Regions from separate parts of the Pseudomonas sp. L7 genome, predicted to be linked through region 1. Evidence: riboswitches for the same ligand, from Rfam matches in the RefSeq annotation. Region 1 holds a riboswitch; the other holds the start of a gene.
The links. A riboswitch is a leader RNA that binds a small molecule or an ion and turns the genes downstream of it on or off. The one in region 1 is predicted to bind cobalamin.
Positions count from the first base shown of each region.

Region 1 (4,355 bases):
CCCCGGGCCGGCTGGATACCGACAAAGGTCAGGCCGTAGCGCAGACCGGCGATCATCATCCGGCCACTGCGGAACATCGGGTCTTGCTCAGGCGCGCCCCAGCGTTCGCGCACCGCACGCTGGTTGGCCTCGGGCAGGCAGGCGAAGGCCGCGAGGTAGTCGTCCAGAGACAGGCTCTGGGCACAGGGGCGCTGGTCGAGGTGATCCAGGTCGTTGGTCACGCCGCCGAGCAGTTCGTGAATCAGCGCCGTGCCCGTCTGCGGCAAGCCAGCAACCGGATAACCCTCGGCCTGCAGGGCATGCAGGATGTTCAGCGCGGCGCCAGGCGTGTCGAGCCCCACGCCATTGCCGATACGCCCGTCGCGGGTCGGATAGTTGGCCAGCACCAGCGCCACGCGCTTCTGGGCATTGGGTAGTCGCGCCAGCTCGACCCAGCGCCGTGCCAGCTCGGCGACGAAATCCATGCGTTCGGGGTGGGCCTTGTAGCAGACCACATCGGACTGGCTGCGCTCGCTGCGCCAGGCCAGGTCCTTGAAGCTGACCGGCCGGGTGATGATGCGCCCGTCCAGCTCCGGCAAGGCGATGTGCATGGCCAGGTCGCGCGCACCCAAGCCCTGCTCGCTGGCTTCCCAGCCGGGCTGGTTGTCCTGGGCGCAGATCGCCTGCAACACCGGCACGTCGCGGCGCAGCGGACGCAGGTTGGGCCGCTCGGGGCTGGACAAGGCAAAGCCTGTGGTGTTGATGACCACTTCGGCGCCGACCTCGTCGAGCCAGGCCTCTACCTGTTCGAGACAGGCCGCCTCCTTGAGACTGGCGACTGCGATCGGCAACGGGTTCAGCCCGGCGGCCTGCAAGCGCTGGCAAAACACATCGATGAACCCGGTGTTGGCGGCCTGCAGGTGCGAGCGGTAGAACAGGATCGGCGCCACCGGATGCTCCGGGTGCCACTCGGGGAACCAGTCTTCAAGCCCTGCACTGGGCTTGCCGGGGTGGTAGACCGTGGTGCGCGGCAGCGGCTGGGGTTCGTCCCAGGCATAGTCGCGCCCCAGCCACTGGCTGGCCAGGCAATTGAACAGGTTGGCCGCATTGGCCTTGCCGCCCTGGCGCAGGTAGTGCCAGAGCCGCTCGGCCTGTTCGGCCGGCACCGTGCCCAACTGTGTCAGCTCCGGGTCGGGGCGGTCATCGCCGGGCACCAGGATCAAGTGCACGCCACGCGCGGCGAGTTCGACCAACTGCTCGACGCCATAGCGCCAGTAGCCGACACCGCCGTGCAGCGATACCAGGATCACCTTGGCATGGCGCAACACCTCATCGATGTACAGGTCGACGGAGGCGTGGTTCTGCACCTGCATGGGGTTGGCCAGGCGCAGGCTGGGGAAATCGTCCGGCAACTGCTCGGCGGTTTCGGCGAGCAGTGCCAGGTGAGAGTCACCGCTGCAGAGAATCACCAGCTCGGCGGGTGTCTGGCCGAGGTCGGCAATGCTGTCGTCCGGCACGAAGCCGCCGGGCTGGGTCCGCAGCAGGTGCATGGATCAGGCGCCCAGGGCCTGGCGCAGGCGCGCTTCCAACTGTGCCGCGTCAAGGTCCTGGCCGATCAGCACCAGGCGGGTGATGCGCGGCTCGTCGCTGCGCCAGGCGCGGTCGAAGTGCTTGTCGAAGCGCGTGCCCACACCTTGGATCAACAGGCGCATCGGCTTGCCGGGGATCGCGGCAAAGCCTTTGGCGCGCAGGATGCCGAACTCGGTGACCAGTTGCGTCAGGGCATCGAGCAGCAGGCTTTCGTCCGCTTCAGGCAGGTCGATGGAGATGGAGTCGAAGGCGTCATGATCGTGATCGTCATGATCGTCGCCGTCGTGGTGCGAATCGTGGTGGGTGCGACGACCATCGATGTGCACTTCGGACTCGGCACCCACGCCCAGCAACACATCCAGCGGCAGGCGACCGCTGCTGGCCTCGATCACCTTGACGGCAGGCGGCAGCTCCTCGGCGACTTCGGCGCGGACTTTGGCCAGGCCCTCGGCGTCGATCAGGTCAGCCTTGTTCAGCACCACCAGGTCGGCACTGGCCAGTTGGTCGGCGAACAGCTCATGCAGCGGGGATTCGTGGTCCAGGTTGGGGTCGAGCTTGCGCTGCGCGTCGACCTGGTCCGGGTAGGCGGCGAAGGTGCCGGCGGCCACGGCCGGGCTGTCGACGACGGTGATCACCGCATCGACGGTGCAGGCATTGCGGATTTCCGGCCACTGGAAGGCTTGCACCAGCGGTTTGGGCAGGGCCAGGCCGCTGGTCTCGATGAGAATGTGGTCCAGGTCGCCACGGCGAGCGACCAGCTCGCGCATCACCGGGAAGAACTCTTCCTGCACGGTGCAGCACAGGCAGCCGTTGGCCAGTTCATAGACGCGGCCGTTGGCCTCTTCCTCGGTGCAGCCGATGCTGCACTGCTTGAGGATTTCGCCGTCGATACCCAGCTCGCCAAACTCGTTGACGATGACCGCGATGCGTCGCCCCTGGGCGTTGTCGAGCATGTGGCGCAGCAAGGTGGTCTTGCCCGAGCCGAGGAAGCCGGTGACGATGGTGACGGGAAGTTTGGCCAGTGTTTTCATGTGGCGATGCCCTTGGCAGCAATGGTGCGGGCATGCGGGACGAAAGCCACGACCGACCGGCCGGGCTCGCTCGCCACCGGATCACCCCGCCCGGTTGAAAGTCGAATACGTTGCGAGGCAGGTCTCCTGGCTTGCACTGCACGACCTCCAGCCGTCAGGACGACGCCTTCCCGCGCGCGGGCGCAGTGGCTGTGTCGACCCTGTTCAGTGCTTACAGTTGCGGGGGCAGCCGCGGCTTGTACCGCGTTCCCGTCTTAGCTCCGGCAGCGCCGGAGAACCTCGAAGCGGCAAGGCTACGCAGTGGTGCGCAGGTGGTCAACCGTCTGACGCTGATCGGAGCCTTCAGATGCCACCCCCGGCCAGCAGCTCGGTCAGCACCTGCGCCAGGGCCTTGACCATCACATCGGCCGTTGGCCGGTGGACGATGACGATCTCGTAGCTGTCCACCTCCGGCAAACCTTGCGCCGCCCCAAGTACTCGGTGCTCGGCGGTGGCCGCGCGCGGCGGCAGCAAGCTCACGCCCATGCCGTCGGCCACCGCGGCCTGGATACCGGACAAGCTGGAGCTGGTGAAGCTGATGCGCCAGCGCCGGCCCATGCCTTCGATGGCATGGATCATGTCTTCGCGGTACAGCCCGCGCGGTGGAAAGGTGACCAAGGGCACCGGGTCAAGCTCGAAGGCCGGCATGCGCACGCTGTCGATCCATTGCAGGCGCTCGGGCCAGCAGGACACCCCCTCGCGGCTGTTGCGCCGCTGCTTGAGCAGCACCAGATCGAGTTCACCATTGTCGTAGGCCTGGCTCAGGTCGCGGCACAGGCCGCTGGTGACTTCCAGCTTGACCTGCGGGTGCAGGCGGCTGAACGCCGACAACGCATTGGTGGTTCGCCCGCCGACGAAATCTTCGGGCACGCCAAGACGCACGGTGACGCCAACCATGGCCCCGGCCAGGGCTTCGAGCATCTGGTCGTTCAGCGCCAGCATGTGCCTGGCATAGCCAAGCAGCGTCTGCCCGGCGTCGGTGGGCAGCACGTCGCGGTTGCCACGCACCAGCAGGCGATGGCCGACCATCTCCTCGAGGCGCCGTACCTTCTGGCTGATGGTCGACTGGGTCGAATGCAGACGGGCCGCAGCCGTGGTGAAGCTGCCGCAATCGGCGACCACGACGATGGCGCGCAACAGGTCGAGATCGAACAGAGCCCTATTCGGTTTTACGCTGATGGACATGAGGGTATTCGGTTTTCAAATGATGACGCTGACTTCTAGCATGGCCCTTCGAGGCGGGCAACGTTGATGTATTCGGAAATCCACTACAGCTCATCCAGATAATTCGTTTCAGTTGCCTGCAACTTTTTCCCTAGGATGAGGCTTTGCCTCAGGAGCCCTACGCATGCGCCACACCCTCGCTGCCTGCCTGCTGGCCTTCACCTGCCTTGCCGCCCACGCCGAGACCACGTCAATGGATACCCGCCTGCTTTATGCCGCCCAGCGCGGCGATGCACCTGCCATCCGTCGCCTGCTCAAGGAACCGGTGGCGCTCGACAGCCGCGATGGCCAAGGGCGCACACCTCTGCTGGCCGCGACCCACGGCAACCACATCGACGCGGCCAAGGTGCTGATCGAGGCCGGCGCCGATGTGAACGCCAAGGACAACATCCACGACAGCCCCTACCTGTATGCCGGCGCTCGCGGCCTGAACGAGATCCTGCGCCTGACCCTGGCGCACGGCGCCGACCTCGCCAGCACCAACCGCTACGG
Region 1 is NZ_CP176784.1:2,328,794-2,333,148, reverse strand. Features, by position in the region: gene cobN (cobaltochelatase subunit CobN) at 1-1,529, opposite strand, end outside; gene cobW (cobalamin biosynthesis protein CobW) at 1,533-2,600, opposite strand; cobalamin riboswitch at 2,699-2,897, opposite strand; gene ACK3BK_RS10550 (LysR substrate-binding domain-containing protein) at 2,943-3,824, opposite strand; gene ACK3BK_RS10545 (ankyrin repeat domain-containing protein) at 3,988-4,355, shown strand, end outside.

Region 2 (4,355 bases), 370 kb from region 1:
CGATCTGGGGCATGCTGGAGAAGTTCGCGCCGACCTTCCTCGCCGGCATGCCGTGCATCGTCAAGCCCGCGACGTCCACCAGCTACCTGACCGAAGCCGTGGTGCGCCTGATCGACGAATCCGGCCTGCTGCCACCCGGCAGCCTGCAACTGGTGATCGGCAGCACCGGCGACTTGCTCGAACGCCTGCAGGGCCAGGACCTGGTGACCTTCACCGGCTCCGCCGACACCGCCGCCAAGCTGCGCATGACGCCGAACCTGGTGCGCAACTCGGTGCCCTTCACGGCTGAAGCCGACTCGCTGAACTGCGCCATCCTCGGGCCGGATGTAACCCCGGACGACGAGGAGTTCGACCTGTACATCAAAGAGGTGGTGCGCGAGATGACCACCAAGGCAGGCCAGAAGTGCACGGCCATTCGCCGCGCCATCGTGCCGGCCAGGCACCTGGATGCCGTCGCCACCCGCCTGCGCGAACGCCTGGCCAAGGTGGTGGTGGGCGATCCGGCGGTCGAAGGCGTACGCATGGGCGCGCTGGCCTCCCACGACCAGCAGCGTGATGTCGGCGAGCGCGTGCGCAGCCTGCTGCAAAGCTGCGACCAACTGTTCGGCGCCAGCGACGGTTTTTCGCCGGTAGGCGAAGGCGTGGCCGAAGGTGCGTTCTTCGCCCCGACCCTGCTGCACGCACGCGACCCGCACGCCGAGGGCGGCGCCCACGATATCGAGGCGTTCGGCCCGGTCAGCACCCTGATGGCCTACGACGACCTGGACGAAGCCCTGGCCCTGGCCGCACGAGGCAAGGGCAGCCTGGTGGCGACCCTGGTGACCCGCGACCGCGCCATCGCCGCCAAGGCCATTCCCGCGGCCGCCGCCTGGCACGGCCGTCTGCTGGTGCTCGACCGCGAGGCTGCGCCGGAGTCCACCGGGCACGGCTCGCCGCTGCCACAGCTCAAGCACGGCGGCCCCGGGCGTGCCGGGGGCGGCGAAGAGCTCGGCGGCCTGCGGGCGGTCAAGCACTACCTGCAGCGCGCCGCGATCCAGGGTTCGCCGAGCATGCTGGCGGCGGTCACTGGCGAGCACGTGCGTGGCGCTGAAGTGATCGAGACCGAGGTGCACCCGTTCCGTCGCTACTTCGATGATCTGCGCATCGGCGAGTCGCTGCTGACCCACCGACGTACCGTCACCGAGGCGGACCTGGTGAACTTCGGCTGCCTGTCGGGCGACCACTTCTACATGCATTTCGACGAGATCGCCGCCAAGCAGTCGCAGTTCGGCAAGCGCATCGCCCATGGCTACTTCGTGCTGTCAGCGGCGGCCGGACTATTCGTGTCGCCGGGTGAAGGGCCGGTACTGGCCAACTACGGGCTGGACACCCTGCGCTTTATCAACCCGGTGGGGATCGGTGACACGATCCAGGCGCGCCTGACCTGCAAGCGCAAGATCGACCAGGGCAAGACCAGCCCGTTGGGGCAGCCGCAAGGGGTGGTGGCCTGGGATGTGGAGGTGACCAACCAGCTCGGTGAACTGGTGGCCAGTTACGACATCCTGACGCTGGTGCTCAAGCGCGGCTGAGCATTGAAGGCTTGAAGGTGTCGGCCCTGTCGCGGGAGCGGGCGTGCCCCGCAACAGGGCTGGTTGACTCCCCATCCCATAAATGCTCAGATGCGCCCCTTGTTTCAGGTGTCCCCTGCCGCCGAGCCGGGGATTAAACGGGAAGCCGGTGCCTCGCCCCTGCGAGCAGTCCGGCGCTGCCCCCGCAACGGTAAGCGAGCGATGCATTCGATACACCACTGTGCCAACGGCATGGGAAGGTGAATGCCTCATGCCCCTCGCAAGCCCGGAGACCGGCCTGTCACAGCAGTTGGCAACTCCCGCGGTGGGCGGGCGCAGGCCGGTTCTCGCGGCGGCCGCGCGCCCGCGACAGCTGCGCGCACCTCCACCGTTCGGGTATCACTCACCCTGCGACGGTTGGTTCATCCATGTCATGCCCTACCCTGCACATCCAAGGCCTGCACTGGTCGCCGCACAGCGGTGGACAGCCGCTGCTGGAGGGTATCGACCTGCAGATCGGCGCCGGTGAATTCGTCGGGCTGATCGGCCCCAACGGCAGTGGCAAGACCAGCCTGCTGCGCTGCGCCTACCGCTTCAATCGCCCCAGCGTCGGTCAGGTGCACCTCGATGGCGAGGATATCTGGCAGCGCAACCCACGCTGGGTCGCCCAGCGCATCGCGGTGATGCTGCAGGAGTTCCCCGAAGACTTCGGCCTGAACGTGCGTGACGTCGTTGCCATGGGCCGCACCCCGCATCTGGGCTGGTTCGAGGGCGACGGCGAGCCGAGCCTGATCGACGACACCCTCGCCAGGCTCGACCTGCTGCCGCGCGCCCTCGACGCCTTCGTCTGCCTGTCGGGCGGCGAAAAGCAGCGCGTGCTGCTGGCGCGGGCACTGGTCCAGCAACCTCGGCTGCTGATCCTCGACGAGCCGACCAACCACCTCGACCCACGCTTCCAGCTGGCCCTGTTGCAGCAACTGCGCAGCACCGGCCTGAGCCTGCTGGCCAGCTTCCACGATCTGAACCTGGCCGCCGCCTTCTGCGATCGGCTGTACGTGATCGATGCCGGGCGCATCGTCGCCCACGGCACGCCAGAACACGTGCTCACCGAGCAGTGCCTGGCCGAGGTGTTCGGCGTACAGGCCCTGGTCGATCGCCACCCGCTGGCCTCCCATCCACGCATTACCTGGATCAGCCCTGCATGAAATCGCTGCTCACCAGCCTGGCCCTGCTGGCCGCCCTGCCCCTGGCCGCCGAGGCCGACAACTATCCACTGACCGTGCGCAGTTGCGAGCGCGACGTCACCTTCACCCATGCGCCGCAGCATGCCGTCAGCCATGACATCAATCTCACCGGCATGCTCCTGGCCCTCGGGCTGCGCGACCACATGGCCGGCTACAGCGGCATCAGCGGCTGGAAAACCCTCGACCCAAGCCTGCGCGAAGCACTTGACGGGCTGCCAGAGCTGGCGCCGCGCTACGTGTCGGTGGAAAACCTGCTCGATGCCAACGCCGACTTCTTCCTCGCCGGCTGGAGCTACGGCATGCGCATCGGCGGGCCGGTCACCCCACAGACCCTCGCGCCCTTCGACATCCCGGTGTATGAACTGAGCGAGTCGTGCTCCTGGATCATGCCCCAGCGCCAGGCCAGCCTCGAAGACCTCTACCGCGACCTGGACAACCTTGGCCGGATCTTCGATGTGCGCGAGCGCGCCACTGCGCTGGTTGGCCAGTTGCGCCAACGCGTCGAGCGCGTTGCGGCGCAGATGGCCGAGATCAAGCAACGGCCGCGCGTATTCCTTTATGACAGTGGTGAAGACCGCCCCACCACTTCCGGGCGCCTGGGGATGCCGCAGGCGCTGATCACCACGGCGGGAGGCGATAACGTCATGAGCGATGTGGCCGCCAGCTGGACCCAGGTGAACTGGGAGAGCGTGGTGGAACGCGATCCGCAGGTGATCGTGATCGTCGACTACGGGCCCACCAGTTGGCAGCACAAACGCGACTTCCTCCTGCACCACCCGGCGCTGGGCAGTGTCGAGGCGATCCGCAAGCAGCGCTTCGTGGTGCTGTCGTACCTGGAGGTGACACCGTCGGTGGAGAACGCCCAGGCCATCGAGACCCTGGCCACGGCCCTGCATCCGCAGCGCTTCGCCGAGGCCCGCCGCTGATGCCGATTCGCAGCCCTGCGGGCTATCGCCTGCTGATCGTTTCGCTGCTGCTGGCCTTGCTGCTGTCGTGCCTGCTGTCGCTGGGGTTCGGCTCGGCGCAGGTCGCATTGGGCAAAGTGGTCGGCATTGTCCTGCAGCAGGTGGGGCTGGGGGAAAACGGCGACTGGAGCCGCGGCCAGGCGCAGATCGTCTGGCAGATCCGCGCACCGCGCGTGTTGCTGGGGACGCTGGTCGGCGCAGGGTTGGCAATGGTCGGCGGCGCCCTGCAGGCGGTGACCCGCAATCCCCTGGCCGATCCGCACCTGCTGGGTGTCAGCTCCGGGGCGGTGTTCGGCGCAGTGCTGGTGGTGCTGTTTCTCGGCCCGTTCGCCGGGGCCTTCAGCCTGCCCTTGGCAGCGTTCATCGGCGCGTTGGGCAGTATGTTGCTGGTGCTCGGCGTGGCCAGCCGCGGTGGGCGCCTGGAGAGCGATCGCCTGCTGCTGGCCGGGGTAGCGGTGTCGTTCGTGGTAATGGCCGCCGCCAACCTGCTGCTCTACACCGGCGACCCGCATGCCGCCGCTTCGGTGATGTTCTGGATGCTCGGCGGGCTGGGCCTGGCGCAGTGGTCGCTGTTGTGGCTGCCGGCCGTTTGCGTGCTG
Region 2 is NZ_CP176784.1:2,699,119-2,703,473, reverse strand. Features, by position in the region: gene paaZ (phenylacetic acid degradation bifunctional protein PaaZ) at 1-1,568, shown strand, start outside; cobalamin riboswitch at 1,658-1,864, shown strand; gene ACK3BK_RS12140 (ABC transporter ATP-binding protein) at 1,976-2,752, shown strand; gene ACK3BK_RS12135 (ABC transporter substrate-binding protein) at 2,749-3,717, shown strand; gene ACK3BK_RS12130 (FecCD family ABC transporter permease) at 3,717-4,355, shown strand, end outside.
Region 2: another riboswitch for cobalamin. It lies ahead of ACK3BK_RS12140 (ABC transporter ATP-binding protein); the one in region 1 lies ahead of cobW (cobalamin biosynthesis protein CobW).